DNA from 2 places in the Leptolyngbya sp. AN02str genome. Region 2 is predicted to be linked to the other one. Evidence: predicted binding sites of a transcription regulator. Region 2 holds the regulator's gene; the other holds the start of a gene.
The links. The regulator NtcA, encoded in region 2, controls nitrogen genes in cyanobacteria. The targets are predictions, from matches to a motif close to TTTGTANNNNNNNNTACAAA.
Positions count from the first base shown of each region.

Region 1: ACQ4M4_RS01025 (MSMEG_0569 family flavin-dependent oxidoreductase) is a predicted target of NtcA. The motif match lies at 3,240-3,259, and genes of this name have one in related genera.

Region 1 is NZ_JBNXVR010000001.1:230,209-245,882, reverse strand. Features, by position in the region: gene ACQ4M4_RS01050 (DNA-3-methyladenine glycosylase I) at 1-61, shown strand, start outside; gene ACQ4M4_RS01045 (glutathione peroxidase) at 181-663, shown strand; gene zds (9,9'-di-cis-zeta-carotene desaturase) at 776-2,245, shown strand; gene ACQ4M4_RS01035 (four helix bundle protein) at 2,309-2,602, shown strand; gene ACQ4M4_RS01030 (SRPBCC family protein) at 2,699-3,154, shown strand; gene ACQ4M4_RS01025 (MSMEG_0569 family flavin-dependent oxidoreductase) at 3,388-4,674, shown strand; gene ACQ4M4_RS01020 (hypothetical protein) at 4,702-5,001, opposite strand; gene ACQ4M4_RS01015 (LPS biosynthesis glycosyltransferase) at 5,297-6,181, opposite strand; gene ACQ4M4_RS01010 (FAD-binding oxidoreductase) at 6,342-7,655, shown strand; gene ACQ4M4_RS01005 ((Fe-S)-binding protein) at 7,689-9,104, shown strand; gene ACQ4M4_RS01000 (mechanosensitive ion channel family protein) at 9,115-11,022, opposite strand; gene ACQ4M4_RS00995 (NAD(P)/FAD-dependent oxidoreductase) at 11,249-12,595, opposite strand; gene ACQ4M4_RS00990 (branched-chain amino acid ABC transporter permease) at 12,811-14,124, shown strand; gene ACQ4M4_RS00985 (ABC transporter ATP-binding protein) at 14,114-14,923, shown strand; gene ACQ4M4_RS00980 (hypothetical protein) at 14,949-15,245, shown strand; gene ACQ4M4_RS00975 (hypothetical protein) at 15,343-15,477, opposite strand; gene ACQ4M4_RS00970 (serine/threonine-protein kinase) at 15,599-15,674, shown strand, end outside.
Region 2 is NZ_JBNXVR010000002.1:248,706-264,379, reverse strand. Features, by position in the region: gene ACQ4M4_RS02895 (DUF6691 family protein) at 285-728, opposite strand; gene ACQ4M4_RS02890 (YeeE/YedE family protein) at 964-1,386, opposite strand; gene ACQ4M4_RS02885 (ArsR/SmtB family transcription factor) at 1,470-1,874, shown strand; gene ACQ4M4_RS02880 (FAD-dependent oxidoreductase) at 2,090-3,421, opposite strand; gene ACQ4M4_RS02875 (SulP family inorganic anion transporter) at 3,915-5,666, shown strand; gene ACQ4M4_RS02870 (MBL fold metallo-hydrolase) at 5,900-6,598, opposite strand; gene ACQ4M4_RS02865 (radical SAM protein) at 7,350-8,228, opposite strand; gene ACQ4M4_RS02860 (nuclease-related domain-containing protein) at 8,545-9,246, shown strand; gene hisB (imidazoleglycerol-phosphate dehydratase HisB) at 9,480-10,127, opposite strand; gene fabI (enoyl-ACP reductase FabI) at 10,364-11,140, opposite strand; gene ntcA (global nitrogen regulator NtcA) at 11,582-12,253, shown strand; gene ACQ4M4_RS02840 (DUF3084 domain-containing protein) at 12,519-13,913, shown strand; gene ACQ4M4_RS02835 (resolvase) at 13,950-14,372, shown strand; gene ACQ4M4_RS02830 (cation diffusion facilitator family transporter) at 14,490-15,389, shown strand.

The DNA of each region.
Region 1 (15,674 bases), on a different contig from region 2:
AGCCTGCGGACTCGTCAACGACCACACCACCGACTGCTTCCGCTACACCGACCTCACCTGATATCTGACCCATCCAAAATCACAAATCCAAAATCCAGCATCCCGTATCCCGCGCACTAGCATCTGTCCCAGCAACTCGCTAGGCTACTAAACGTACCCTCTAACCCAAACGTTCGGTTCATGAGTCAAACGGTTTCAGATATTTCGGTGAACACCATTACAGGCGAACCCAAGAGCCTGAGTGATTACAAAGGCAACGTGCTGCTTATTGTCAACGTTGCCTCCTACTGTGGCTACACCCCGCAGTACACCGGCCTCGAACAGCTCAACCAAACCTTTGGAGACAAAGGTTTGCGCGTGTTGGGCTTTCCCTGCAACGACTTTGGCGCTCAAGAACCCGGCACCAACGAAGAAATTCAGCAGTTTTGCTCCACCAAATACGGTGCAACCTTCGAAATGTTCGACAAGGTGCATGCCAAAGGCCCCGAACAGCATCCTCTGTACCAGCGCCTTACCAGCACCCCTCCCGCTGGCGATGTCGCCTGGAACTTCGAGAAATTTTTGATTAGCAAGACGGGTGAAGTCGTTGGTCGGTTTAAGAGCAGCGTTGCTCCTAACTCACCAGAGCTGATTGCGGCGATCGAAGCGGAATTGGCAAAGTAACGGTCTCAGTTAAGAATTTGGGCTACTGGCGATCGCGCCTTGTCGATTTCAAGGTGAATGCAGGTAGCCCATTCCTTTACAATATGTAAAGTTAATGAAAAGGACGGGGCGAATGCGAGTCGCGATCGTTGGTGCGGGTTTGGCAGGTTTGGCCGCAGCCGTTGAGTTGGTGGATGCAGGCCACGAGGTCGAAATCTTTGAGTCGCGTCCCTTTGTGGGCGGCAAGGTGGGCAGCTGGGTGGATGCCAACGGCAACCACATTGAAATGGGGCTGCATGTGTTTTTCAATAACTATGCCAACCTGTTTGCTCTGATGAAAAAGGTAGGCGCTTACGAAAACCTGCTGCCCAAAGAGCATGTTCACACCTTCATCAATCGCGGTGGCGATGTGGGTGCTCTTGATTTCCGTTTCCTGGTAGGCGCTCCCTTCCACGGCCTCAAGGCCTTCTTCACCACGGGCCAGCTCACCCTACAGGACAAGTTGCAAAATGCGATCGCCCTCGGCACCAGTCCCATTGTTCCCGGTTTGGTGAACTACGACTTTGCCATGAAGCTGATTCGCGATTTGGATGGCATTAGCTTTGCCGACTGGTTCCGCAGCCACGGCGGCTCGCAAAATAGCCTCAAGCGCATGTGGGACCCGATCGCCCTGGCTCTTGGCTTCATCGACACGGAAAACATATCCGCTCGGTGCATGCTCACCATCTTCATGATGTTTGCCGCCAAAACCGAAGCCTCGCGCCTAAACCTGTTGGCAGGTTCCCCCGCAGAATACCTGCTCAAGCCCATCATCAATTACATTGAGGCCAAGGGTGCCAAAGTCCACACCCGTCGCCAAACTCGCCGCATCGAGTTCCAGGACGAAGGCGGCTCCACCACTGTGACGGGCATTGTGGTCGCCAACGGTGAAACCGAAGAAACCATCACCGCCGATGTTTACCTTGTGGCCTGCGACGTGCCCGGTGTGCAGCGCCTCTTGCCCCAGGAATGGCGCAAATGGCCCGAATTCGACAACATTTACAAGCTGGAAGCGGTGCCCGTTGCCACCGTACAGCTGCGGTTTGATGGTTGGGTGACCGAGCTAAACGATGATGCCGCCCGCACGCAACTTGGCAAAGCTGCCGGGATTGATAACCTGCTTTATAGTGCTGACGCAGACTTCTCCTGCTTCTCTGACCTCGCCCTCTCCAGCCCCAAAGACTACTACCGCGAAGGCCAGGGTTCGTTGATGCAGGTGGTGCTCACCCCCGGCGACCCCTTCATTAAAATGAGTAACGAAGACATTGCCCAGCACGCCCTCAAGCAAATCCACGACCTCTTCCCCTCCTCCCGCGACCTCAACATGACCTGGTTCAACGTGGTGAAGCTGGCCCAATCCCTCTACCGTGAACAACCCGGCATGGATCCCTACCGCCCACCCCAAAAAACCCCCGTCCCCAACTTCTTCCTCGCGGGTAGCTACACCGCCCAAGACTACATCGACAGCATGGAAGGGGCCACCATCTCCGGCAAACAAGCCGCCGCCAGAATCTTGGAACCGACAGGATATCAAGTGGTGGGAGAAGGTCTGTTCCGTTATTAGAGAGCAGGATTTAGAGGCTAGGAGCTAGGATTTAGGGGCTAGAACTGAGTTGGGAGGATATGGTTGGGAATACATAGCTTTCGGGAGTTGAAGGCTTGGCAGGTGGGAGTGGATGTTGCTGAGAAAATTGATCGAATCACCTTTCAGGTTCCTGATTGCGAGCGCTATGGATTGATGAGTCAGATGCAGCGAGCGGCTGTCTCCATGCCATTTAATCTTGCTGAAGGCCATGCCAAAAGTTCCACAAAAGAGTGTCTGTTCTACGTCTCTGTGGCTTTGGGCTCCTTAGTTGAACTTGAAACTCAACTCCTCCTGGCAAAACGCCTGCCTATATCGACGATGTCCAAGCGATCCTAACCCTCGATCACCTTAACGAACTGGGCAAAATCATCCGTGGCCTCCAAAAAGCTCTCAAATCCAAATTTCCTATCCCCTAACTCCTAGCCCCTCCCTATGACAAACTGGCTCGAACATACAGTCCAAATCGAAATCGATGCGCCAATTGATGTGGTGTGGTCACTCTGGTCGGATTTGGAGCAGATGCCTCAGTGGATGAAGTGGATTGATTCGGTGAGGGTGCTGCCAGAGAATCCAGAATTGTCGGAGTGGAAGCTGGCGTCGGGTGGGTTTGAGTTTCGCTGGCGATCGCGCATTGTCAAAATCGTGCATCACCAAATCATTCAGTGGGAGTCGGTGGATGGGTTGCCCAATCGGGGGGCAATTCGTTTCTATGACCGAGGGGGCGATCGCTCGATTGTGAAAATGACCGTTGGCTATGGCATTCCAGGCATTTTGGCGCGGATTATGGACAATCCCATTTTGGGTCGCATTGTGGAATCGACGCTGATGGCGGATCTGGAGCGATTTCGGCAGTATGCGGTGGTGGCAAAGTCATCGGGCGATGCCTAACGATTTGGATAGGTGCATGGGCTGATTCCATTGGGCAGGCGATTGATGAGGGCGATCTCCTGCCAGAAGCGTCAGACTTTGTACTTTTGTATCTCGCAATACGGTGTGGCCCGGTTGCAAAACCTATGGTGCATATCAGGAGCCGTGCTTCGCCCTGGTTCATTCGTAAATGGGGCGATCGCGTTCCACGATGCCTTCATAGCGATGCATTGCAACCTTCACCGAGCGACCCCATGAAAAAGCATTATTCCGTTGCAATTGTAGGCGGCGGACAAGCAGGTTTGTCCATGAGCTACTGCCTCAAAGAGCGGGGCTTTGACCACATCGTGTTTGAAAAGCACGAGATTGGCCACTCATGGCAGAACAAGCGGTGGGATTCATTTTGTCTGGTCACGCCCAACTGGCAGTGCCAGCTTCCGGGGTTCCCCTATCCCGGCAGCGACCCTCACGGGTTCATGCAAAAAGACGAGATTGTGGAATACATCAAAACCTACGCCGCTTCGTTTGAACCGCCCGTGTATGAGGGGGTTGAGGTGTCGAGTCTGCGCAAGAATGATTCGATGGGTGTGTTTGAGTTGACCACATCGATGGGAGACGTTACGGCAGATCAGGTAGTGATTGCAGTGGGTGGCTACCATTTGCCCAAAATTCCCAATTTATCAGCGCGGTTGTCCAAATCTATCGGGCAAATCCATTCATCGGAGTACCGAAATTCCCAATCCCTACCGGAAGGAGCCGTGATGGTGGTGGGGACGGGCCAATCGGGCTGCCAAATTGCGGAAGACTTGCATCGCGAGGGCCGACAAGTTCACCTATGTGTGGGAAGTGCACCGCGATCGCCCCGTCGCTACCGAGGCAAGGACGTGGTGGATTGGCTCGACCAAATGGGCTACTACGACCTGTCGATCGATGAGCATCCCCAAAAAGAAAAGGTGCGCACCAAGGCCAATCACTACGTTACCGGGCGCGATGGTGGCAAAGAGATTGACCTGCGGCAGTTTGCCCTGGAAGGCATGCAGCTCCACGGCCATCTTAAAGATATTGATGACGATGGTACGCTCTGGTTTGCTGACAATTTGAAGCACAACCTTGACCAGGCGGATGCCGTCGCCGAAAGCATCAAGAAAAGCATTGACCAGTACATTGAGCGCCGTGGCATTGATGCACCCATGGAGCCACCCTATCAGCCTGTGTGGGAGCCCCAGGAAGAGGTGCGATCGCTCAACATGACCGAGGCCAACATTGCGGCGGTAGTGTGGTGTACAGGCTATCAAGCCGACTTTAGTTGGGTGGAGGTTCCGGTGTTTGACGGCAAGGGCTATCCGGGGCACGAACGCGGCGTTACAACGGTGCGGGGTTTATACTTCCTAGGATTACCTTGGCTGTATACCTGGGGTTCGGGCCGATTTTCGGGAATTGCCCGTGATGCCAGCTACCTGTCGGATTACATTGCCGCTCGCCAAAAAACAACTCACTCCAACGCCTGGAGCGTTGTGAATGAGTTCTTGTTGGGCTCTTAAGAAGCTTGGCCTACTCTGAGGCTGGAGTTATTCTTCTTCTTTGAGCTGGGGTCTAGAAGAGGGGACGGTGAAAGCGGAGAAGATGCTACCGCCGCTAGAAGCAGAGCCTGTTTGGCTGGCGGGTTTGCTGTTGAGGCTGGTGCTGGCCTGAGGCAAGTTGGTGACAGAATGGCACAGCAGTGTCAGCACACAGGAGCACACCGCTAACGAAACCAAGTCGAGGTTGCGGGCCGAAAACATATCGGCTCGTGCGGCGATCGCCTGTGCTTCAGTACGTCGGGAATGCACATTCGACTGTTTGCGATGACGAATACGGGTCTCTAGCACAGGTTCGATCCTCAACTTGGCTCTGTAAAAAAACAAGCGGCCGCAGCGATGGCAAATCGGGAAAAATTTAGCCGCTACTCTGTAGACTACCCAACCTGCCAATTTGTTCACGCACTCCACTATAGCGATTGGCCTTTGCTTTGAGCCGGGTTTATTTTTGGAGGGAGTAGGGAGTAGGGAGTGGGGAGTGGGGAGTAGGGAATCGGAAATCAGAAATCGAAAATTGAGAGCGGACTTGCAACTGCCTTGCAGCTGCTTGACCTGTCCCAGTTCAGCAAGATCGAGACCGAAGGGCCTACAGTCGAAGCGTGAACTGGCGGGCGATCGCAAACTGGATCATCAGCCACGGATGGCGGGTAGTTTGCAGCACGTGAGGTCGAACAAAGCGACCACAAACGAGCCTTCCTAAGCCCTTTGCTTTGGCGTGGAGGCGAGCCAACCCGTATCGCCAGGGTGCCCAGATCCCTGTTCCCGCATAGGTGGGACAAAAGGTGAGCGGACCGTACAGCACATCTGCCCGATGGATACCGCTAAATCCATGGCGGCGATGTTCGGGATTGGGGATGCCGCCATGTTCGCCATAGTTGCGAAATGCCACATAATTTTGCAGGCCGCGATCGCGCAAAAAACGGTCAATTGTGGAATCGAAGGTGGAGTAGCCTTTGCCATACTGGGCCGTTACCCAGTCCACTAAGCTGCATAGATGAGCCGCGCCTTGAGGCGTAATCACATAGGCCACTAACGATGTGGAAAATCCTTCTGCAAAGCCGTGAGGCGATACGCTGTAAATCTGGGGAGCGCAGGTATACAGCCAGCCCAAGCCAACATTCGCCTGCCGGACATCAAACGGAATGGGCAAATTCGCCATGTCCACCACTGGCACAAAGTCTGCTTCCATAATCAAGCTAGGAGTTGGGGCGATCGCTGCCTGTTTCCAGGCTTGGCTGTGGTTCACCATGCAGCGATAAATGGCAGCGGCTCCTTCCAATTCGGGCACATCGAACTGACGCAACACTTGATAGGTAAGCCCTTGCTGGGCCAACTGCGCTTCTAGGCGATGGGTCGATTCTCGATAGGCAATGACAAACGCTTGTCCCACCCCTTGCCGAAGCGATACCTTTACGCCCGTCGGCATGGCCAACGGGCGTATTAACTGGGGCGATAGAGCAGAATCACTCATTCTCATATCCATTTTGGATCCAGGCAAGATCCACAACCTTGTACTCTAGTGCTGATTCCCAATCAGGACTGTTTTGAGGATGCTTTACACCCAGAAAATCATTCCGAGGCAGGACTAACGTACTCTGAGAATAGAAGACTCAATTCAAGCGTAGAAGGGCATGACTGCGATCGCATCAACACTAGAGACGATAGTTAACGCCGATGCCATATACCCATGGGAGCGTCTCGCCTCAGACTGGCAAACCCGACTGTCTCAAGCCGTAGCTCCTGCTACGAAATGGCCGACTTTCGTGTATCCCTCCACCGTTGACCAACTGGCAGAAGTGTTGACCTGTGCCAACCGCGAAGGCTGGCGAGTGTTGCCCTGCGGTGGTGGCTCCAAGCTGGCGTGGGGCGGCTTGGCCCAATCGGTCGATGTGGTGGTGAGTACTGCACGGTTAAATCGCCTGATTGACCACGCTGTGGGGGATATGACTCTCACAGCCGAAGCGGGAATCGCTCTGGCAGATGTGCAGCGCATTTTGGCGCAACATAACCAGTTTTTGACGCTGAACCCAATAGCCGCATCGACTGCAACGCTCGGTGGTATGGTGGCCACAGCTGATGCAGGTTCCCTTCGCCATCGCTACGGCGGCGTGCGCGATGTGTTGATTGGTCTGTCGGTGGTGCGGGCCGATGGCCAAGTGGCAAAAGCGGGTGGCCGTGTGGTGAAAAATGTCGCCGGCTATGACCTGATGAAGCTGTTTACAGGATCGTGGGGAACGCTGGGAATTTTGTCACAGCTTACGTTTCGGGTGTATCCCCAACCAGAAGCGTCGCAGTCGGTGGTGTTGCAGGGGGATGTGGATGCGATCGCCCGACTCACCCAAACTTTGCTGGCCTCTGCGCTGGCGCCCACGCAAGTAGACTTGCTCTCTAGCTCCACCCTGAAAACATTGGGATTTGGCAATCAGTTGGGCCTAGCGGTGCGGTTTCAAAGCATTCCCATCAGCATCGAAGCTCAGTCGCAACAGCTGGTGGAATGGGGGAAAGCGTTGGGTATCTCTGGGCAAAGCTTGACCGAAGCCGATGACCAAACTCTATGGCAGCAATTACAAGAATTATGGGACGGTTCCCTCACTGAAGCGGTTGTAACTTGCAAAATAGGAGTAGTCCCTTCTAACGCGGTGTCAGTGCTAGACAAGCTGAACGCGCTCGCTCCACTTCAACTGGGGCAAGTGCATGCGGGGGTTGGGCTGGGCCGACTGTGCCTCAGCTCTGATCTGGCTACCCCTGAACTGTTGGCAAGCTTGCGACAGCTTTGTGAAGCGCATTCCGGATTTTTAACGGTGCTACAAGCGCCGCCCGCCCTTAAGCAACAAGTGGATATGTGGGGCTATTCTGGCAACGCGCTTCCCATCATGCAACGCCTCAAGCAACAGTTCGACCCCAAGGGCATTCTCAGCCCTGGCCGCTTTTTGCCGGGTATTTAACCCCAAGATTTCACCCCATTATTGTTGAGTCCGATGACGCAAACCACCGAGCCTTCCAGCAATCTTCCCATCCTTTCATCTCTGGCGGGCAGCACCCAGGGAGGAACTGGATTCGATGCCGATCATCCTCCCGATCCCAAGCTGATTGATACCTGTGTGCACTGTGGGTTTTGCTTGGCAACGTGCCCTAGCTACCGCGTGATGGGAACGGAAATGGATTCGCCACGAGGCCGCATCTATCTCATGGACGCGATCAACGAAGGAGACGCACCACTGGCCACCTCAACCGTGCAGCATTTTGACTCTTGCTTGGGGTGCTATGCCTGCGTCACCACGTGCCCATCGGGTGTGCAGTACAACCGATTGATTGAAGCAACGCGTCCGCAAATCGAGCGGAATTATGCGCGATCGCTCCCCGATCGACTGCTACGAAAACTCATTTTCTCGGTCTTTCCCTATCCCAACCGGATGCGGGCTCTGTTGCGACCGTTGGGCGTATACCAGAGTTCGGGCTTGCAGCGAATGGTGCGATCGCTCGGCTTTCTCAAGCAAATTTCGCCCCAGTTGGCGGCCATGGAATCGTTGCTGCCCCGGCTCTCTTCCCAAGCCTTTCGCGATGACTTGGGTGAGCGGATTCCAGCGCAAGGCCCGCAGCGCTATCGGGTGGGCATGATTTTGGGCTGTGTGCAGCGATTGTTTAATCCCGAGGTGAATGCCGCCACGGCGCGGGTGCTGTCGGCCAATGGCTGCGAAGTGATTATTCCCCCTGTGCAGGGCTGTTGCGGTGCCTTGCCCCACCACCAGGGCCAAGAGGCCCAGGCGCAAACTTTGGCTCGGCAAATGATTGACACGTTTGAGCGAGCTGATGTGGACTACGTGCTGATCAATGCCTCTGGTTGCGGCCACACGCTAAAGGAATATGGTGAGCTGCTGAAGGATGATCCGCAATACCAGGAGCGGGCGATCGCCTTTGTGAAGAAGGTGAGGGATGTGCAGGAATTTTTGGCTGAAGTTGGCTTGACGGCTCCTCTACATCCGTTGCAAGATGAACCGCTCACCCTGGTGTATCAGGATGCGTGCCACATGCTGCATGGCCAAAAAATTAGCCTACAGCCGCGCCAACTATTGCGGAAAATTCCTGGAGTGCAGCTGCGGGAGCCCATCGATGCGGCCCTGTGCTGTGGCAGTGCAGGCGTCTACAACATTCTGCAACCAGAGGTTTCGGATGAGTTGGGCCAACAGAAGGTGACCAATCTGCTGAATACCGGAGCCACGGTGATTGCCTCTGCCAACATTGGCTGTTTTGTGCAAATCAGTAAGCACTTGGAGCGGCAGGGCAAAGTGGTTCCCGTATTGCATCCCATGCAGCTGCTTGACTACTCGCACCGAGGCATAGCGCTTCAGGATGCGATCGCGCAGCAGGCTCATCAGCAGGCTGCATTCAACTAACGATTGCCTATCACGAGTCTGAGTTGGAATCCGCGATCGCCCCTTGTTGAGCTTTCTGGTTCGGCGAGGGGCGATCGCTTTCCCCATTGCTCATGCCCAGGGCACCAGCCATCATTTGTGGAGACATGTCATGGCCAGTCCGCAACATTTGCTGGGGCATGCCAATCTCAATGCCATGTTCCTCAAACGCAAACAGCATTCGCTTGCGAAACTCTCGCCCGACCAGATATTGCTGCAATGGCTGAGTTTCAATCCACAGTCGAATCAGAATTCCTGCATGGCTCACGTCATCAATTCCCAAAACTTCCGGTTCTTTGATGAGTTTGGGCTGCCATTCAGAGTCGTGATAGAACTCATCGGCGATCGTATGCAGTACATGAAAGACCTTGCGAATGTCGGCATCGTAGGCCACGGTAATCGGCAGATCGACCCGAGACCAGACTCGGGTAAGATTCTGCACCTGATTGATCAAGCTATTAGGAATGGTAATCAGCCGACCTTCGGCATTGCGCAATTGGGTAATGCGCAGGTTCATGTTCTCTACCAAGCCCGATACCTGATCCACCTGAATAATGTCGCCAATGCCGTATTGGTCTTCCACCAAAATCAGAAACCCATTGACCAGATCCTTGATCAGGTTTTGGGAGGCGAGGGAAATGGCAAAGGCGAGCACCGCACCAAAGGTGAGAACCGATCCGGTTGGCACTCCCAACAAGCTCAGCGCCCACCCACCGGCGATCGCAAAAATCGTGAAGGTTTTGAGTCCCTTGAGGACTCGCACAATCGTTGAAATGCGCAGCAAGCGTCGTTGAATGATGTCACCTTCAAAGGGAAAAAACTCATTTTCTTCCCAGGCTTTGGCAAAGTGACTGATCAGCAAGTCACCGATGCGGTTGAGCAACCCTGCCAAAAACCAAATGATGAGAATGCTGATGGGCGTGAGCCACACCGCATTGGAAAAAGCGCGTGTGCCTGGAAAGAGGGACAAAATCCAGCGGATACCGCCCAGCCAAATGAACGCTAATCCCCAAAAATTGAGCCATCGCAAAAACGAATTAATGTTGAGACGACGCTCTAGATTGGGATGTAGCTGGAACACCCCCCAAAATGGGAAACGATTGACCGCTGGCAATGGGCCAAACCCCGTGGTGATGCGAGTGTCGGCCGTAGCTCCGGCGCGGGCGTCGGCCTGAACCTGGGCGCGGCGCTCTTGCAAGAGGCGAAAGCGATAGTTCAAAATGCGGCGGATGTACAGCATGATGGCCGTAAGTACCAGCATCCCAAACCCAATAAATACAGCCGATTGAGCTTGCTCCAATAGGGCGGCAGGTTGGCGCTCTCGTAGGGCTGCTTGTACCGTTTGCTGCAAGGTATCGCGCCAGCGTTCGGCCAGTTCTTCAATGGTGGTGCCGTAGTATTGGGCGTCGGTTCCAGTGACGGTGAGCAAAAACTGGCTTTGCGACTCGGAACCATCGCGAGCGATGAGCACCGTATCGTTGTTCAGCCGAGCGACTACCACGACAAACGTTTCTGGATCGAAGCGAGTGCTGTAATTAGCCGATTCAACTTGGGTGGGTGGGGCGATCGCAATCACTGCTCTCAGGTTGTCTTGAATTTCCTGAACCCGGTCTTCCACCAAAAATTGTTCATTGGCGGGCACGTTTGCCTGGGGGGCCGATTGCGTGACGCGAAATAGATTGCTGCCTTCAAATTCCACCAGCATGACTTCTAGGTTGCCAACTCGCTCAACGCCTACCGGGCGAGAGGTTGCGCCGGGTTGTACCGCAGGCGTTGGCAAGGAAGGCAGTGCGCTGCTGCGTGGAGCCATTTGTAGTAGCAACACCACAGCTAGGCTTGTGGCGATCGCCCCCAGCACAACTCCTCGCCATCCGCGCCAAAGTCGGTGAAATTGAAGCATTGTATTTCTCCTCACTCAGTGAAGCCTAATACTGCACTGAACGATAGTAACGAAAGATTGCAGTGAAAGGTTCCCTCCTCGTTCCGAGGTGAAATGGCCCACCCCATGTGCTATGCACGTGGCTCACACCGACTGCCGCAAGCCCTGACCCCGGTACAGAACCTCCTCTAGTCGCTGGTTCTCCTCTCTCCTTCTTCTCTCGACTCCCGACTCCCACCCCTAACCTCTACCCCCTATCCTGCAACCCATACGCCCAATATGCCGATCGCAAATACCACACACGCAAACCCGGTAGCAAAAATCGTTTTAGCGGTTGGCGATAGATCGTGGATATATCGCTGGGTTGAAGTTTGTTGGCGAGCAGTTGAGCGATCGCCCGTCCGCTCCAGGTGCCTGCTGCTACCCCATTGCCATGAAAGGCGATCGCATGAAACACACTGGGGTCGTCTGGCAGGGAGCCAAGATGGGGCGTTAACGTTGCCGAACCGCACACTAGCCCACTCCAAAAATGGGTCATTTCCACATCGCGCCAAGCCGGAAACATTTGCTGAAAGCTACGAATCATCTCGGCTCGACGGCGATCGCTCTCCTGCGCACTACCCACGGTGCCACCCCGACTGCCAAAGAGAAATCGGCCATCGGCCAACAGCCGAAAGTAAAACAGCAAGTTGCGGGTATCAAACACGGGGGTTTCGGTCTGCCAGCCTTGGGCTTTGCGCTCTGCTGGGGTGAGCGGCCGCGTGGTGAGAATAGCCGACAGCGTGGGCAGCAGCACCCCTCGAAAGGCCGGGTGCAAGGTTTCCTGCGTGTAGCCATTGGTGGCGACGATCACCCGTTTGGCCCGCAAGGTGCCGCCGGGAGTTCGCAACTGGTGCCACTCACCCAGTTTCTCCCAATGGGTGACTGGAGAACTGGCGTAGATGGTTACGCCTCGACGTTGGGCCGCAGTGACCAATCCCCGCGTGTACTTCATTGGGTTGAGCCCAAAGCCGACACCAACATGCAGCGCCCCGTGCGCCTGGGGACTGGTGTAGGCGTGTTCTGCCAAATCGTTGACCGTCCAGAGCTGGCAGGGATAGTTGGCAACCTGGGTAAAAAACTCAGCCTCAGTTTCTAAATCTTTCCAACGAGAGGGCTGATGAGCCACCTGAATTTCGCCGTTTCCCTGCGGATCGATGGCGAGTTCTTCTGCTGCTGCCAAATGCCGAACCAGGTCTACACCATCCCGCTGATGCTGAAAGAACCGTCGCGTTTCGGCCTCGCCAAAGTGTTGAAGCAGATCGGGGTGCGATCGCCAGGTAGAGCCCACACAGGCAAACCCACCGTTTCGTCCCGAGGCACCCCAAGCCGGGTTTCCCGCTTCCAGCACCTCGGCCTGAATGTGGTGATCTTTGGCAAGGTGCAGGGCGGCAGACAGTCCGGTGAGGCCGCCGCCGATAATGGCAACTTCGGTGGTGCGATCGCCCTGCAATGCTGGAAAGTCGTGGGCTTGAACCGAGGGAACCGTCGTTTCCCAAAAGCTACCGACTGGACGCGTGCGATCGTAAACAGCGGAATGGTAGAGGTTCGTCATGCTATCAAAAACGCTGCCTCGATTCTACAAGGCTCGTCGATTCAGAATCTGTATGGCTGAGGAGGCAAAACACATACCCATTTGCAAAAAGTCATGTGGGCAGAAGATTCAATGTCTGGGTTCTGAGACAAACGGCTTGCCGCACTTGCCGTTCAACCCTTAACCTTATCAACAGCCCTTGTAGAGTTGGACTGGCGATCGCCACCGTATCGTGCATGGAAGGCTTCATTGTTTCCCTTGTCATTTTCACCGCTGTTTTTGCCATTTTTGGCATGGGCCTCAATCTCCAATGGGGCTTTACTGGGTTGATTAATTTTGGCCATGTTGCCTTTATGACGATCGGTGCCTACACCACGGTGTTGCTGGCCATCGCGGGAGTGCCGATGCTGTTGGCTATGATTGCGGGTGCGATCGCCGCCTCTCTTTTGGGATTGGGCATTGGTTTAGCCACCTTGCGTCTGCGAGAAGATTACTTAGCGATTGTGACCATTGGCATTGCCGAAGTGATTCGCCTCATTGCGGTCAACGAAGAATGGTTGACCCGTGGCACCTTTGGGCTACAAGGGTTTCCGCTACCCCTGGCGCAGTTCAACCCAGCGCTGCCGATCCGAGTATTGATGGTGCTGGTATTAGCCGCCGTAGTGGGCTTGGCTTACTGGCGCTTCTTTGCGTGGCTACGTCGCAGATTCAAAGACATTCCCAGTGGGGCGATCGCCAAAACGGGCGTGATTGCCTTGGGCTACATCGTGTCCCTAGTGCTGCTGCTGTTTGGGATTGGGGTAGGAGCTAGCCAGCTCAAGCGAATGGCCACCCTGCCCAATTGGGTTCTGGGTGGGCTACTGTTAGGGGCGTTGGTTGCGGTGCTGTGGCTGTATACCTGGCTGAATCAGCGGTTGACGCATCGCATTACGGCTTGGTCTACCAGCTTGGGTCTGGTGATGTCGTTGATTTTGGCTGTGTTGGGCATTTTTGTCTTTGGCTATGCCAGCTCTGCTGTGTACAACTACAGCAACAATCCCAGTAAAGCGGGGCTGTTGCTCATTTCCGTACTGCTGACCGCGCTCATCTTTTGGGGGCTAGAGGTGTTGGTGCGATCGCCCTGGGGTCGTGTACTCAAGGCCATTCGGGAAGATGAAGAAGTTGCCAAAGCCCTGGGCAAGAATGTGTTTTTCTACAAGCTGCAGTCGCTGATGATGGGCGGCTTTTTGGCAGGAATTGCAGGGGCGCTGTACGCATGGCAGCTCACCACAGTCTATCCCGACAACTTTCGCCCATTGGTCACGTTTAATGCGTGGACCATTGTGGTGCTGGGCGGTGCAGGCAGCAATGTGGGCACGCTGCTGGGAGCCACAATCTTTTGGGCGTATGACACCATTACCCGCTTTGTTCTGCGCGACATTGTGCCCCTGGAAGATGCTCGGTTGGGTGCGTTTCGCATTATGATTATTGGCCTCATTCTCATGGTTCTCATGATGTGGCGGCCGCAAGGGATTTTGGGAAATAAGGAGGAACTCACTCTTGGTCGATAAGGCGATGAATATGGGCGATCGCTCCAACACGGCTCCAACAACGTCCGCGATCCTCTCTGCCCGCAACCTTAGTAAGAGCTTTGGCGGTGTGCATGCCGTCAATAACGTGTCTTTAGATGTGGCACCTGGCAGTATTACTGGGCTGATTGGCCCCAATGGTGCCGGAAAAACTACCCTGTTTCAACTGTTGTCCTGTTTTCTTCAGCCCGATCAAGGGGAAGTGCTGTTTGATGGCTCCCCCATTCACACCCTTCAGCCTTATCAAATTGCCCAACAGGGCTTGGTGCGTACGTTTCAGGTGGCGCGGGCGCTGTCTCGTCTGTCCGTTATGGAAAACATGCTGTTGGCAACGCAGCACCAAACAGGAGAATCGTTTTGGAATGTATGGCTGCGATCGCGCCAGGTGGCCCAGCAAGAACGCGAACAGCGCGATCGCGCCTTTGAACTGTTGGAGATGGTGGGTTTGGCGGCCAAGGCCAATGACTATGCCGGAGCCCTTTCGGGTGGACAGCGCAAGCTGCTGGAAATGGCACGGGCGCTCATGGTTCGCCCCAAGCTCATTTTGCTAGATGAGCCCGCCGCCGGGGTGAACCCCACGCTGATCAACCAAATTTGCGAACACATTGTCAACTGGAATCGCCAGGGCATGACGTTCCTCATTATTGAGCACAACATGGATGTGATTATGTCCTTGTGCGATCGCGTGTGGGTTATGGCTGAAGGACGCAACCTTGCCGATGGCAATCCCGCCGAAATTCAATCCAATACACAAGTTTTAGAAGCTTATTTGGGCCAATAATTCGTCTGTCCATTTGAGCCGAAAAGTGGGCAAACCGTGGGGCTACTTTCGTGAGAGCCGGGTAAAACTCCACAAACAATTGGCTCGTTCTATGAGCGATCGCGTCAGAATTGTCGCTGATGAGTTGGGTAAAGCCAGCCGCCCATCCCTACGAAACCCTCTGCTTTGGTGGCCTAACCTGTTGATTGCTTATCCAGATTGGGCATTCTGGATGGTGATACTCACGAAAGTGATGAATTCATCTCTAGGCAGTGATTCAAGCTGGGGCACAGTCGCCCAAGCTTGCAATTTGCTCATCATCATGTTTCCTCGCACGCGATAATGGACTTCTCTGTTGCAGTCTGTCACTTGTCTCGTGACAAGTCGCTGAGTTCTAGATGAATGAGCAGGCAAACCCGTGGTTACCACGGTTTCGATTTCTATAGGTAAAATTCAGTACTATTGGCCTCTGTAACCAAGGCTGCGATCGCATCGCCAATCCCAGGCTTGAAGCCACTTTGTTCAACCCCTGGGTCAGTCGAGCGAGTTCCCTGTTGATGTGATTTCTGCAGCATGACCCCTCAAGGTTTCTAATTGTGCTGTTTCGTGTCCCACTACCCTGAAATAAATAAAGGTTATCTGTAAAAAAATCCTGCCTCGGTTGGTTTTGGGTGAGATTTAACGGAGCTGTAGTGCATGGCAGACCCTAACATTGGGCGCGTCCTCATCAATCGATATCAATTGGTAGAACTGCTGGGGCAGGGTGCCATGG
Region 2 (15,674 bases):
TGTTATTGCAGCGCCACACCACAACTCACGCAAGAGATCTATTCAACAGACCCAAGACTACGGCTTCTCAACCGTGAGAGCGTCTAACCGCAGCTGATGGTCAGGGCTCAGCAGCTGGTAAAACGCCAACAGCACAACCCCAACAATGCCCAACGCTGCCCCCGCCGCAATCATCATGGTTTTTCCTGAATGGGTCAGGACTTATCCTAATGCGCTGATCCCATTTCAACGAGGTGTTCATGACACGGTGTTCATGAATCTAGGTGTTCATGACACTGGAGCCCTTAAGCATTTTGCCGAGGGCGAAGTTGAGACGCATTGGTAGCAAACCACTTTTGGGCGAGAGAGCCAATCACCATCGCAACTAAAAACAGCACTGGGTTCCACACTCCCAAAACCAGCGCGGTAATGGCTGGTCCAGGACAATAGCCGGAAATGCCCCAACCAATGCCAAAAATCGCGGCACCCACGATTAGTGATGCATCAAGCCCCTGCTTGGTAGGGATATAGAAGCGATCGCCCAACAAAGGATGCTGCCGTCGTAAAACAAACCGAAACGCAATCACGGTGACTCCCACAGCACCGCCCAGTACAAAGAGCAAAGTGGGATCCCAAATGCCCGCCACGTCTAAAAAGCCCAAAACGCGATCGCGATCGATCATTTGCGATAGGCCCAACCCCAAGCCAAACAAAGTGCCCGAAAGTAATGCAACAAGATGAAGTTTCATCGTCATGTTCCGTCTCGTAAGTCTCTATGGACTTACGCAAGTCCACTAAATCTGGTGGGTTTATGTTGTGGGTGGGGTGCTTCGCACCCCACCCACAACATAAATGCGTAAGTCCTGTCTCTGTCAGCGTTCTTAAATTGAACGGCTCTGTTCAAACATTTGCCGCTTTCTTGGGCCAGGTTAGGTCAAGTTGTCGAGAAAATCCAACACCCGTGAGCGAACTCACACGATATGGTTAACTCACAACGCCATGACGCATCACAAACACAGTCAGCATGCCAGTTCCCAAAAAGACGAGAACCGCCACGAGCGATCGCATCGACAGCCGCCCCAAACCACATACTCCGTGGCCACTCGTACAACCATTGCCCATACGGGTTCCCCAACCCACCAATAGCCCACCGACAATCATCGAAATCGGGGAAAATGTTGAATGAGGAGTGGGTGCTGTGGCTAGCCCGTACTCATACACCAACGCGCCCAGCAACAACCCTGCAATAAAGCTCCAGCGCCACATCTCCTGCCGTGCAAACGTCATGGCCCCATTGACCATACCGCTAATGCCAGCAATGCGACCGCTTCCTAACAACAGAACCGTTGCACTGATGCCAATGAATATCCCACCCATCAAGGCTGTTGGCCAGTTGAATGCTGCCATCCTGTGTGAACCTTTCGTGTGTACAAGACTATACTACCGTATGGCAATATAATAAAGATAGCCTACTTCACCAAACGCGTTTTATGCCTACCAAGTCTCCCAAAGCCACAGTTTCCCTACCCCGAAGCTCAGACGATTGTGGGATTGCCAAGCTCTCTCCCGAAGCGTTGAGCCTGATGGCAGATTTTTTCAAAGTCCTGTCGGAAGTGAGTCGGCTACAAATTGTGTGTTCGCTCAAAACAGGTGCCAAAAACGTAACCGAGATTATTGAAGATACAGGATTGGGGCAAGCCAATGTCTCCAAGCATTTGAAAATGCTGTCTCAGGCAGGTGTGGTTGCCCGCGAGCAACGTGGAGTGTGTGTCTACTACCGAATTGCCAATCCGTTTCTGTTTGAGCTATGCGACTTGGTGTGTGATGCATTGGCGATTCAAGTTGAGCAGCAAAGCCAACAGCTACAACAGCTGTCGAACCTACGCCAGCGTTAATGTCACCGTTGGGATTTGGAGACGCCCTTGGTGACGATTTGAACGGTATCGTTTATCGGTTTACTGCATGAATCGTTGCATGATAGAACCATGCAACGATTCATGCTTTCAAGAACTATGCCTTGACCCACCGATGCTGCACCTAATCGTTAAGCAAACGAAACGCGTTCAATGGTGCATTCTGCGAAGCGATGGGTTGACCAAATCTCAAGACGTTAGTGTCGAACGAGTTTCTGCAACGGTTTTAGAACATCTGCTTCAAATCCTTCCCCCTTGAGCATACGGTTCCAATACAGCCAGGGCAGTACGTGAGCCTTGGCAAGATACATGGAATAACGCTCTTTTGTGGGATCTAGCGGAAAGGATGGGGCCAGTTTTCCGCCATAGGCAAATTCCGCCATGATGGTGGAATGATAGCCTGTGATCAGAGGACAGCAGGTGTAGCCATCGTACTGAGCATGAAAGGGCTGCGATCGCATCCTTGACAGCAAGTTTTGCACGGCGATCGGAGCCTCCTTACGAACGGCAGCAGCTGTTTTGGAGGTTGGCAGTGATGATGCATCGCCCAGTGCAAACACATTGGGGTAGCGGGTGTGCTGCAACGTTTCTGGGTGAACGTCGATCCATCCGCCAGCGCCAGCTAAGGGACTGTGCTTCACAAAATCTGGCGGGCTCATCGGTGGCGTAACGTGAATCATGTCGTAGTGGATGCTCACTTCATGCACGCCGCTATCTGTGGTCACGTCAAAAATTGCTTCTTGAGTGTCTGCTTTGATGGCTTTGAGATTGTGTTTGAATTTGGTGGTAATTCCGCGTCGAGCGACGACTGTATCTAGCGCTGCCGAGTATTCCGGCACGGAGAACATGCTTGCCGTAGCGGTACAAAACATGACCGTGGTGTTGACCCCAACCCCACTTTTGCTCTTAAAGGTGTCATCTGCCATGTACATTACCTTTTGTGGCGCGCCACCGCATTTAATGGGTGTGGCCGGTTGAGTAAAGAGGGCATTGCCTCCCCTAAAGGTTTGAATGGTTTCCCAGGTGTAGGGTGCGTAGTCTTTGGAGTAGTTGCTTGTGACTCCAGCTTTTCCCAGGGCTTCTGGCAAACCCTGAATCAGATGCCAGTCAAGTTGAATACCAGGGCACAGCACTAAATATTCATAGGCGATCGCCTGCCCTGCCTGAGTTACGACCGTATTGTGGTCGGGGTCTAGCTGGGCAACTCGCGCTTGAATCCAGGTCGCTCCATCGGGAATCACATCTCTCTCATCGCGAACAAACTTCGAGATGGGAAAAACACCACCGCCAACCAACGTCCACCCCGGTTGATAGTAGTGCTTATCCGAGGGTTCGATAATTGCAACATCTAGGCTGCGGTCGTGCTTGAGCAACTGGGCGGCAACGGTAATGCCAGCGGCTCCGCCTCCCACAATCACAATTTGATGATGGATGGGTGAGAGATTGGGCTGTGCCTCGTGTGAATCTATCGCGGTCGAGGTCGCAGAGGAGGATTGAACAGATTGCAGGTTTTGTGAGGTTGATGTCACAGACTTTCTTCAAATATCCTTTGTGAGTGTGGAGTCAATGCGTATAAAGCCAATGCGTGCGGGCCTGAGCTTCAAAAGGGGACACATCATTAAGGCCAACATACTACTGAGTATTCCTGCGGTTCATCTGCATTCAATAAATCTTTAAAGCTGTGGAGTGGGGAGTGATATTTGGGCCAGGGTTCGCGGACTACAGCCTTAGCCTGCACCCACGACATCACGACTGTTTGCGGCTACTACAGCGATAGCCAGTTTGATTAGGGCATGTGGAGGGATGGATTCGCCATCCCTCCACATGCCCTTGTTTCAACTACGCTGGCGACAGCTATAAATTTCGTTGACATTTCATAAAACTAGAATAATGTCATATTGCTATATGGTAATTTAATAGGGTAAAGCCTTGATGGGGTGCAATCGCATGGATTGCGAGCTGCACCGAGTTAGTGGTCGTTTCTTTGCAGTGTCGAAATGGGCAAGATTTATGAATCAGCACGTGACGGATCGTTGCGCTGATAGGCAAATTGTGCGATCGCTCAAACGCTACATTCCAGCATTAGACTGGTTGCGACACTACCAAGCGCGATATTGGATAGGGGATGTCACAGCAGGCATTATTGTTGCGAGTTTGCTGATTCCCCAAAGTATGGGCTATGCGCTGCTTGCAGGGTTGCCGCCGCAGATTGGCCTTTACGCCAGTATCGCGCCGCCAATTTTGTATCCCCTGTTTGGAACCAGTCGAGTGTTGGCTGTGGGGCCAGTTGCGGTCGATTCACTGATGGTGGCTGCGGCGATCGCCTCCTTGGCGGCTCCGGATACGCCTCAATACTTGGAATTGGCGATCGCGCTTGCCTGTTTAGTCGGAGTGATTGAGATTGGTTTTGGGCTGCTACGACTGGGATTTTTGGTAAATTTCCTCAGCCGTTCGGTGATTTCTGGCTTTGTGAGCGGGGCGGCGATCATCATCGCCTTTAGCCAAATCAAACACTTATTTGGCTTAACCATTCCATCCACCGAATCATTCTTTGTACTGTTATCCAATCTGATTCGCGCCTTGCCGAGTATGAATGGAATAACATTTATGATTGGCATCCTCAGTATTGTGATTTTGCTATATTTCAACAATCCACTGGTTTACCAATTAAAGCGATTGGGGTGGAGCGACCAAAAGATTCTTCCAGTCTCTAAAAGCGCACCTCTGCTGGTTCTTATAGTGGGGACTGGGTTGGTGTGGGCGTTGGGTTTAGATCAGGTGGCGGCAGTTAGGGTGGTGGGCAGTATTCCATCTGGTTTGCCCGCAATTCATTGGTCTGTGCTGAATGGTGCAATGCTGCGATCGCTGCTGCCGCCGGCACTGGCGATCGCGCTTGTAGGCTATATGGAAGGCTTTGCTGGAGGCCAAGCCCTAGCCAGCAAACGCCGAGAAAAAATTGATGCCAATCAAGAATTGATTGCCTTTGGGGTGTCGAACCTGGGAGCCTCATTCTTGGGAGGCTACCCGGTCACGGGTGGGTTGAGCCGCTCGGTGGTGAACTTTGCGGCAGGCGCAAACACAGGCCTTGCCTCCATCATTACCGGACTGCTGATTGCCGTCACCGTTCTGTTTTTAACGCCGTTGTTTTACTTTTTGCCCCAGGCAAGTTTGGCGGCCATTATTATCACTGCGGTGTATAAGCTGGTGGATTTTGCCACCCTAAAGCGCATGTGGACGTACGACAAGGCAGATGCGATCGCCTGGATTGCTACGTTTGCGGCGGTACTCTCGCTGGGGGTGGAAAAGGGCATTATGCTGGGGGCGCTGATTGCTCTGTCGCTGCATTTATGGCGCACAAGTAAACCCCACATTGCAATCGTGGGTCGCCTAGGCGAATCAGAGCATTTTCGAAATGAGCTGCGCTACTCGGTAAAAACGAATCCCCATGTGCTGGCGGTCCGAGTAGATGAAAGCCTGTATTTCGCCAATGCCAAGTATTTGGAGAGTTATTTGACCCATGCGATCGCCGATCGTCCAGAGGTGAAAAAAATTGTATTGGTGTGTAGCGCGATTAATGTCATTGATGCCAGCGCCTTAGAGCTGTTGGAAAGCCTAATTGCAGATTTTCGGAGTTTGGGCATTCAGTTTTATTTTTCAGAAGTGAAGGGTCCCGTGATGGATAAGCTGAAGCACATTGGCTTTGTGAATTACCTCGGCCCAGATCACTTCTTCCTATCCACCGATCAAGCCATGCGCGAGTTGGCTGGCATTTAGGTGATGTGAGTTCCAGGTACGAAATTTTCTGCTCTGATAGATAGCTTTGATGGATGGCTAGTAATTCAAGCTGCGATCGCTTCTTGTAATGCTGCTGGGAATTGAATCCTCGCTGATGTTTCCCCTCGAAGGAACGTCCACGTTGCTCATAAAAAACCCTCTCGTGTGGATCAGCACGCGAGAGGGACGGATTAAAGGATTAGGTGAGCGTCTAAATCATTGGAAAGCCTGAACTATGCAGAAACGGCAACTTTGCCGCAGCGCTCGTTGGCGGGCACTGCTTCCATAATCTTTTTGGGATTGGGCAACTTCAAGTTACTCATCAAATCGATAAAGCTATCGCGGTTGTGCCCTGCAAAGCGCGGGTTCCATTGCTTCTCTTCGCCAATCGTAGAGACGGTTTCGCCTTTGTAATCATGCCCTGGATAAACGAGTGTGTCATCTGGCAGGGTGAACAATCGCTCGGTTACCGAATCGAACATGGCACCCGAATCTCCACTCTGAAAGTCGGTGCGGCCACAACCCCGAATGAAGAGCGAATCGCCTGTGAGAACGTGAGTTCCATTGATGAGGTAGGCCATGTGGCTGTCGGTATGCCCAAGGGTGGCGATCGCCTCAATATGTACAGAGCCCATTTGCACCTGTTCCCCATCCTGAATAAAGCGATCGGCACATGCTGCCTTTGCATTGGCAGGAACAATGCTTTGGCATCCGGTGATTTCGCGGAGCTTGCCGCTTCCAGTAATGTGGTCAGCGTGGATATGGGTTTCGAGGCAATAGCGTAGGGTTAGCCCCAACTCTTGCAGAATTCGCAAATCGCGCTCTACTTGCTCGGCAACCGGATCGACCAAAATTGCTTCGTTGGTTTCCGGGTCAGCGATGAGGTAGGTGTAAGTCCAGGTTGCTTCGTCGAAGAGCTGGCGAAATAGCATAGTGCGTTCTCCTGCTAGAGGTTGTGAATGGATAAGAAGTGTTGTGTATGGGTTTGAAGAGGCTGGCGGGCGGTTTCCGGAGAGTGAAGATGAAGGCCAACGCCAGCAGAGAGAGAGAGAAAAGCCTCGTTACCTTTACTTGTTATATTACCACATGGTTATTTAATGAGGAGTGGGTTTCAGGTTTCTTGAGTTACCGCAAGCACCCAGCTGATTGGGAACAAGTTTGAAAGACGAGTCTGCTTTGACAATTTCTGGCTTGAATAACGTCAGTTTCGGTTAGGAGCTTTTCTGAGGTTTGCCCGTCGCGCACGCAAAAATGGGCGCTTCAGCTTATCCAAAACTCAGTTGGACTTACGCATTGGTGTTGTGGGTAGGGTGCCAAGCGCCCTACCCACAACACCAACACACCAGATTTAGTGGGCTTGCGTAAGTCCTGTCAGGTTGAATAGGGCGGTCAAAGTAGGCAATTGCGAATTCGTGCATCGAGAGCCAGGGGAGCATAGGTTTTGGTTAAGGGTATTTTGGCAGGCGGTGCGGCGTTGCCAAAACACCCATATTTGCAGACACGACGAGGCTGCAAATATGGGCACTTCAGTGTATTCAGAAAGAACGGTACGGGAGGTTCGGGAGGGCAGGTTGGGGGGCTCTGTGGAATGGGTTGCTAGACGCATGGATCGTTGTAAGCCTCTACCGTGCAGCGATTCATGCTTCCAACAAGTCTGCGTTGCGGAGGAGCTACGCAGTCGATCTACTGGGTGAGCAACTGTTTGGGATGGCGCACGGGGATGCCTGTTGCGCGATGAATGCGATCGCTCATGGGTTGCAAAACCGATTCGCTTAAAGGCTTGAGATGGTGGACGGTATAGGGGCGATCGCCAGCAGCATGATTCCCTCGGGCATCCATTTCGTGTTGCACAGGTTTGGGGCGAGTCGGTGTATTCAGCTGAATTTCGTCGGGTTGAAGATGCTGCACAAAGGTGATGTAGGTATCTTGCTCTGCGACGCTCCAGGGGGATAGCAGCATAGTTTGAATGGCCAGCCTGCCTGTATACTCCTGGCGAAACTGTTGGATTCCCTGCAGAATTTGCTCCAGGGTCATGCCGGGTGCAGGCCGATTGACGCGCTGAAACCGGACAGGCCCGATCGCATCTAGCTTAACGGCAACCTCATGGGCGATCGCCAGTTCTGCCCGCACAGTGGCATCGTGCAGGAGCGTTCCATTCGTTAACACTGCGATCGGTTTTGCGGTGACTGTTTTGGCCAGGGTGATGATTTCGCCCAAGTTTAGGGCTAGGGTTGGCTCGCCGCTGCCACTAAGGGTGACCACATCCACATCCCAGGGAGCAAAGGTTTGTAAATCTTGCTCAATATGCCGAGTTGATACAAAAACTTGCCTCGTAGTTTGAACTTGCTCAATTTTGCCAAGTTGGCAATACGCACAACGAAACGAACAAGTAGAGTGATGACCAATGGGATCAATGCCTAATGATTGACCGAATCGCCAGGATGATACAGGGCCATATACGGATGTGAATGGAGTTGGGGTAGATGTCGTTGGGGTAGGTGTACTTAATGTATGTGTACTTGATTTAAGCTTGGGCTGATATTGCGTGATAGATTGCGCCATGGTTGGGCTTCCACAAAATGGAAGAAAATTTGAGGTTAAACGCGATCGCCGCGCTTCTACAAAATTGGGAGAAGCATGAATTGAAATAGATCCCGAACTGGTGTCACAGAGTGGTCAATATTTTGGATTTTCGATAACTATATAGTAATGCAAGGATGGCTTGAATGGATGAGTGATACCCCTCCTGGTAAGCGATCGCCATAGATAGGGATACAAAAATAGAATCGTAAATTTGCCGTTCCTGTACCGATCGAATGCTCCTATCCTAAATAGAACAGGAATTGTAGCCGCGATGGCACACACCAGGGATAAAGCAATGAGACGAGGAAAACGGCAAGCTGGGCAGAATATTCGCACCATGGCCATGCGTCGCCGCGTCCGCGCGATTCAAAGCTTTGTTGCGGCTGGTGCCGTGCTCGTTGTTCCACTTGTCCTTTTACGATTGTTTGAAAACTTGGCAACCTCACTTCAACTGACAACCGCCACTCAACAGCCCCTAATCGCACCACAGCTCAAGCTTCTCTTTGGCCTTTTGATGCTGGTATCAGCGGCCAGTCTCGTCTGGAAAGGATTGTATTTGTGGAAGCGGGCTAACCATGCTGACCAAGGTGCCAAAGGTGAGGAAGAAATCGCCAAAACACTGGAGGGTTTGGAAGCGTTGGGCTGGGAAATTGAGTATGGACGACAGCTGCGTGGCCTGGGCGATGTTGATGTAGTGTGTACATCGCCCAAAGGCAATACCTACACCATCGATGTCAAATCCCACCGTGGAAAAGTGACAACCGATGGGGAGCAGCTCTACCGCTACATCGGGCAAAACAAGCAGCCGTTTGAAAAAGACTTTTTAGAACAGGCGATGAAACAAGCACTCCGGATTAAACAGCAAAAGCGACAAAAGTTTGTCACGCCAATGATTGCTTTTTCAGACGCAACAGTGACTATTCCCTCTGGAAAGTTGCGCGGCGTTTACGTGGTAGAAAAAGCAAGACTGATCCCTTTGTTGAAAAGTTTGGGTTAAAGCGACCAGATCCTGGTCAGAAAAAGCGCCAACATTTTTCCAACGCATTTCGTGAGCGCCAAGCGAACGATGGCCCTTCATCAATGTTGGTAACCAAAGGCTGTTGGATACTCTGCTCTGGAGATCTCAAACAGCCTTTGGCTTTCTCTCCAACGTCAGGCTTAGATCAGCCGAAGTTGATTGATTGCGCGTGCGTTGCCAAAACGGGCGAGGCGGAACCCAGCAGATATTGGCTACAGCACCCCTTTAGAACTGGGGATGGTATTGGTTCGTCGAGGATCAATTTCGAGCGCCATGCGCATTGCCCGTGCAAATGCTTTGAAGGTTGCTTCAATAATGTGGTGGGAGTTGATACCGTCGAGCTGGCGAATATGGAGAGTAATTTGCGCGTGGTTGACCACAGCGACAAAGAACTCACGCACGAGCTGAGTGTCGTAGGTACCAACTCGCTGCGTCGGAATTTGCAACCCATAGCTGAGATGGGGACGGCCTGAAAAATCCAGGGAGACTTGCACCAATGCTTCATCGAGTGGAGCGACAAAGTGCCCAAATCGGGTAATGCCTTTGCGATCGCCCACGGCTTTTGCCAAAGCCATACCGAGCGTAATGCCCACGTCTTCGTTGGTGTGGTGGTCATCGATGTGGATGTCTCCGGTTGCATGCACATCAAGATCAATCAATCCATGCGAGGAAATCTGATCCAGCATGTGATCCAAAAAAGGAACTCCCGTTTCTGCACGACACTGCCCCTGCCCATCTAAGTTGAGGCTCACCTGAACGTCGGTCTCTTTGGTTTTGCGACTGACCGATGCTGTGCGACCTGTCGAAACAACAGGAACGTCGGAAGCGGTCGGTGTTGTGATGGGATCGCGGGTTTGCATAAGACTGGGATTTCGCAACAGAGGACGTCAACAAGAAACAAGCAAGGGATCAACGTGCAGACTCGCTCAACCAATTGACCCAAGAAAAGAACTCAGTCATTGAGCACTTGGCTGAGCCAACCATCAAACCCAATTTGCTCTATCTATTATGGCAGTTTGTGCATGACGAGGTTGTGCATGAAAGGTGTGCGTGAGGGATACAGCGCGCGCCCTGTATCCCCCTCTTCAGGGCAGGCCTACATGCCCATAATTTCGTAGCCCGCATCCACATATAGAATTTGACCTGTGATGCCGCTCGACAAATCGCTACACAGAAACGCTGCCGCATTGCCCACTTCTGTTTGCGTTACCGTACGGCGCAACGGTGCCACCTCTTCCACATGATGAATCATGTCTAGAATGCCACCCACAGCAGAGGAGGCTAGCGTCCGAATCGGGCCAGCCGAAATTCCATTCACCCGAACATTGATTGGCCCCATTTCTGCGGCTAGATAGCGCACATTCATTTCCAATGCCGCTTTAGCAACGCCCATTACATTGTAGTTGGGCACCACCCGCACCCCACCCAAGTACGTAAGCGTCACAATAGAGCCGCCCTCGGTCATGAGCGGCTTGGCTGCACGTGCGAGCTGCACCAGTGAATAAGCGCTGACATTTAGCGCGAGATCAAAGCCTTCGCGCGATACGTTACTAAAGTCGCCACTCAAATCATCGCGATTGGCAAAGGCCAAACAGTGAATCAGGATATCAACCTTGCCCCACTTGTCGCGCACGGTATTAAAGGTGCTCTCGACCTGCCCATCGTTTTGCACATCCAACGGCAAGAATAGGCTGGGCTGCAACGGTTCAACCAAATCGGCAACCTTTTTCTCCATCTTGCCTTTGTCGTCGGGCAGGTAGGTAATGCCCAGGTTGGCACCGGCCGCCTGAAGCTGCTGTGCAATGCCCCAAGCGATGGAGCGATTGTTGGCAATTCCGGTAACGAGGGCATTTTTTCCAGTTAAATTCAGCATTGGCGTTAGGAGGGTATGAATTTTTTTGGGCTTTTAGATGTGCCAGCGAATTAAGAATACTGAAAAAGGGGATCTAAAAGTAGGGGTTGGGTGGCAGTTCATGTGGTTGGATGAGAATTGGAATGCCACGATCCGCTAACCCTAATCTCGAAAGATGACGCATTTACCGTAGCTTGCTATACCCTGATAGACAAAGCCCACAAAACGGTCTGCAGCATCTCTTGTCAAGAGCGATTTCGCTAAATCTGGTATTCATGCAGGCTTCCTGAAGGAATCAAGTGTAGTATCGGATACAAAAAACTCTTCTAAAGTTAGTTTAAGTGTTCTAAAGTCAAAATTTCCTCACTTAGGCACAATTCGATGGTGTAGTTGTTCTTAAGCGTAGGCTGATTTCTGGTTAATAAAAAGACTACTCTCACAGGGTCCGAGAAGGCGAGGGGTATGGTGGCGACACAAGATAAGCCGTTGGCAGATGTTTTCCGACAGTTGAGCGGTGGCGTGTTTCCGCCAATGGTGGAGGCGTTTGAACGAGGCAAAACCATTTTCTTTCCGGGCGACCCTGCGGAACGGGTTTACTTTTTGCTGAAGGGAGCGGTGAAGCTGTCGCGGGTGTACGAGGCGGGCGAAGAAATTACGGTGGCGCTGCTGCGAGAGAACAGTGTGTTTGGGGTGCTGTCGCTCATTACAGGGCAACGGGCCGATCGCTTTTACCATGCGGTGGCGTTTACTCCGGTAGAGCTGCTGTCGATTCCGATTGAGCAGGTGGAAAAGGCGCTGAAGGATAATCCCGACTTGAGCATGTTGATGCTGAAGGGTCTGTCATCGCGCATTTTGCAAACTGAGATGATGATTGAAACGTTGGCCCATCGGGATATGGGATCGCGGCTGGTGAGCTTTTTGCTGATTTTGTGTCGTGACTTTGGGGTGCCCACGTCGGATGGCATTATGATCGACCTGAAGCTGTCTCATCAAGCGATCGCTGAGGCGATTGGCTCGACTCGGGTGACGGTGACACGGTTGCTGGGCGACCTGCGAACGGACAATATGATTTCCATTCACAAAAAGAAGATCACGGTTTACAACCCGGTTGCGCTAAGTCAGCAGTTTACGTAGGGCGCGGTTGGCTAAATGAATGGGTGAGATGGCAAAAAAGCTGAAAATCCTCATTTTTCGCAAATTTTGGCTCATAGGCTGATCCGTAAATGTCACACTGGAAATGGAGGAGACTCAATTTCTAGGGGTGAGGCTGCTTGATGGTAGGAGATTGACAGTAAGACGACGCGGGCCGCAGGTTGAATGGTGTGGCAAGAGTTTGCGCGTTTCCTGAAATCTCTTATCAGAATGCAGTAGGCTGTATCTGAGTTCTGCGTAGCTGACGATGACCACAGGGCTGGTCTTAATTTTGGCGATTTTGGTGTTGGGAGGGGTGATTGCAACCGTTGGCGATCGCCTGGGAATGCGAGTTGGTAAAGCACGGCTGAGCTTGTTTCGGCTGCGTCCCCGGCAAACTGCCACCTTAATCACGATCATGACCGGGATTTTGATTTCTGCGGTCACGTTTGGCATTTTGTTTGCAATTGATGATCGCTTGCGTACTGGGGTGTTTGAGCTAGAGAGCATTCAAGATGATCTGGCCAATGCTCGAATTGAGCTAGGGGAGGCGCAGGGTGAACGGGAAACCATTCAGCGCGAGCTTGATGTTGCACTGGATGAGCAGCAAGAGGCTCAGCGGCGGCTGTCGAGCATTAACCGTCGGCTAGATGAGGCGAATGTGCAGCGGGATCGGATTGAAGGTCAGTTGCGCGTGACTGAAGACCAACTCGGTAGCACCCAATCGCAGTTACAGCAAATTGAAACCAGCTACCGTCAGGCGCAAGCGGTGCTGCGTAATGTATCGGGTCAGGCCAACTCACTGCGCGAAGAAATTCGACAATTGCAGGCCGATCGCCAGCAGCAAATTTTGCAGCGAGAAGAGGAAATTGCGGAGCGCGATCGCCGCATTGCGGAGCGCGAAGCCCAACTTCGAGAGCTAGAAGCGCAGCAGCAGTACCTTACGCAAGAAGTGCAAGTGCTGGAACGGGAATTTCAGGGTTTGCGGCAGGGCAGTGTCGCCCTTTTGCGCAATCAAACCTTGTCTTCGGGGGTCGTGCGAGTTGTGACTCCGGCGGCAGCACCCCAAGCGGTGATTCAGCTTTTGGTTGAGGCCAATCGGTTTGCAGCCCAGCGGGTGCGGCCTGGTATGAATGCTGTTGAGGGGCAGGTCATTCAGGTCACGAATGCCCAGGTGGAGCAATTGGTGGAGCAATTGCAAAACGGGCGTGAGTATGTGGTGCGAATTCTGTCGGCTGGCAACTATGTAGTGGGCGAACCCTGCGTGCTATCAGGCGAGGACTGCATTCAGGTTTTTGTGGCGGCGGCTCCCAATGAGCTGCTGCTGCGGACTGGTGAGGTGGTGGCTTCTGCAACGGCTGATCCCCGACGGCTTACGGATGAAGCGTTGGTTGAGCAGTTCAACTTGCTCATTGGTACGGCGCAGTTCCGCCTACGCCAGTTGGGGCTGCTGGCTGAGGTGGTGCAGATTGCCGATGGCCGCACTGAAACGGTGGTCAACTTCTTTCGACAGATTCGGGTCTACAATCAGCCTGTTAGCATTCAAGCGGTGGCGATGGAGCCCATTTATACCGCTGGCCCTGCTCAGCTAGATCTGCTGGCTGTCAGTGGGGATCGTGTACTGTTCAGCACAGCCGAAACGGAAAGTTTGCTGCAACCTTAAGCCAGTGGTTGAAGAGGAAGTGTGACAGGTCAACGAATGACAGATCAACCAGCCATTTTAGGGTTTGATCCCGGTCGGCTAAAGTGTGGCCTCGCGGTGATGGGGTTGGATCGCCAATTGCTGTTTTATGAGGTGGTGCCTTCGACGTTGGCGATCGCTCGAATTTCTCAACTTCGTCAACAGTTCCCCATTTCGCTGTTGGTGATGGGCGACCAAACGACGGCCAAGCTCTGGAAAACTCGCCTTGAGAGCGAGCTGCCCGAACCGTTGCGGGTGGTTCTGGTTGACGAGCGCTACAGTACGTTGGAAGCACGCGATCGCTATTGGCAGATGTTTCCTCCTAAGGGCTTGCAAGCCCTGATTCCACAAAAGCTGCGCACCATCCCTCGCCCTATTGATGATATTGTCGCCATCCTGCTGATTGAGCGGTATTTACAGCGCCTTACTGATGCAGGGTAAGCCGTTTGGGAGTTTGGATTCTTAGATTTGAGATTCGTTGGGATTAGGTGGATCTCCTATCTCCCTAACCCGACTGCTATAGTCCTAGCAATTGGATTTCGCAGTGGGTGATTGGGCATGCAAAAAGATCATCGGGCACAAGTCCAACGGGTGCTGGTGCTAACTCTGGTGCTCAACATTGTGGTGATGGGCATTAAGGTGATGGTGGGCACGCTAACGGGGTCGCTGAGTGTGCTGGCCGATGCGCTGCATAGTGTTACCGATAGCGCGAATAATGTGCTGGGATTGGTCACGAGTGGACTGTCGAATCCTGAGCCCGATCGCGATCATCCCTACGGCCATCAAAAGTTTGAAGCGCTCGGTGCGTTGGGGATTGCGGTTTTTTTGGGGATTGCTTGCTTCGAGATTTTGAAGAGTGCGGTGGGGCGCATTCTTAACGGGAGCGATCCGGTTCAGATTGGCATGTTTGAACTGTGGTTGCTGTTAATGGTGTTGGGTCTCAATATTTTTGTGGCGTTCTATGAGCGGCGTGTTGGTCGGCGTGTTGGTAGCCCCATTCTGATTGCGGATGCGCGTCACACCATGAGTGATGTATGGGTGACGATTAGTGTGTTGGGTGGCTTGGTGGGGGTGTGGGCGCTGGGGTTTCAGTGGTTGGATGTGGTGCTGTCGTTTCCGGTGGCGCTGTTGGTATTCCTGAGTGGTTGGTCGGTTTTGCAGGAAAATTTGCCGTGGCTGGTGGATAGGATGGCGATCGCCCCGGAAGCGATTCACGATACGGTGATGCAGGTGCCGGGTGTAGTGAATTGCCACAGCATTGCGTCTCGTGGGGTGTTGGGGCGGCAGGTGTTTATTGAAATGCATTTGATTGTGGATGCAACGGATGTGGTGACGGCTCATGCGATTACCGAAGCGGTGGAGGATCGGCTGAATGAGTGTTATGGTCCTGCCCGCATTAATATTCATGTGGAGCCGTTTCAGTACCGCTCGGATGAAATTAGCTACGGTGACCACTAAATCCCAAATCCCAAATCCCAAATTGGATTATTTCGGTTGTTGACGGATCTTTGAGATGAGGGCGGTTCTTTGACGCTCTTGGCTGACGATGTTGAGACGTATCAGAGCACGAATGTTTAGGGCTATAGGTTTGGCTTGGGGGCGCGTCGCCCCCCAAACCCCCTGACTGGGAGAGACGGCAGCCCGTCCCTCCCAGACCCTCCCTCGGCAAAGGGGTTATCGGTGGGGGTGTTGGGTCGCTTCGCATTGGTTGGGATGGGATCAGGTTTATGTGGGGGCTGGTTC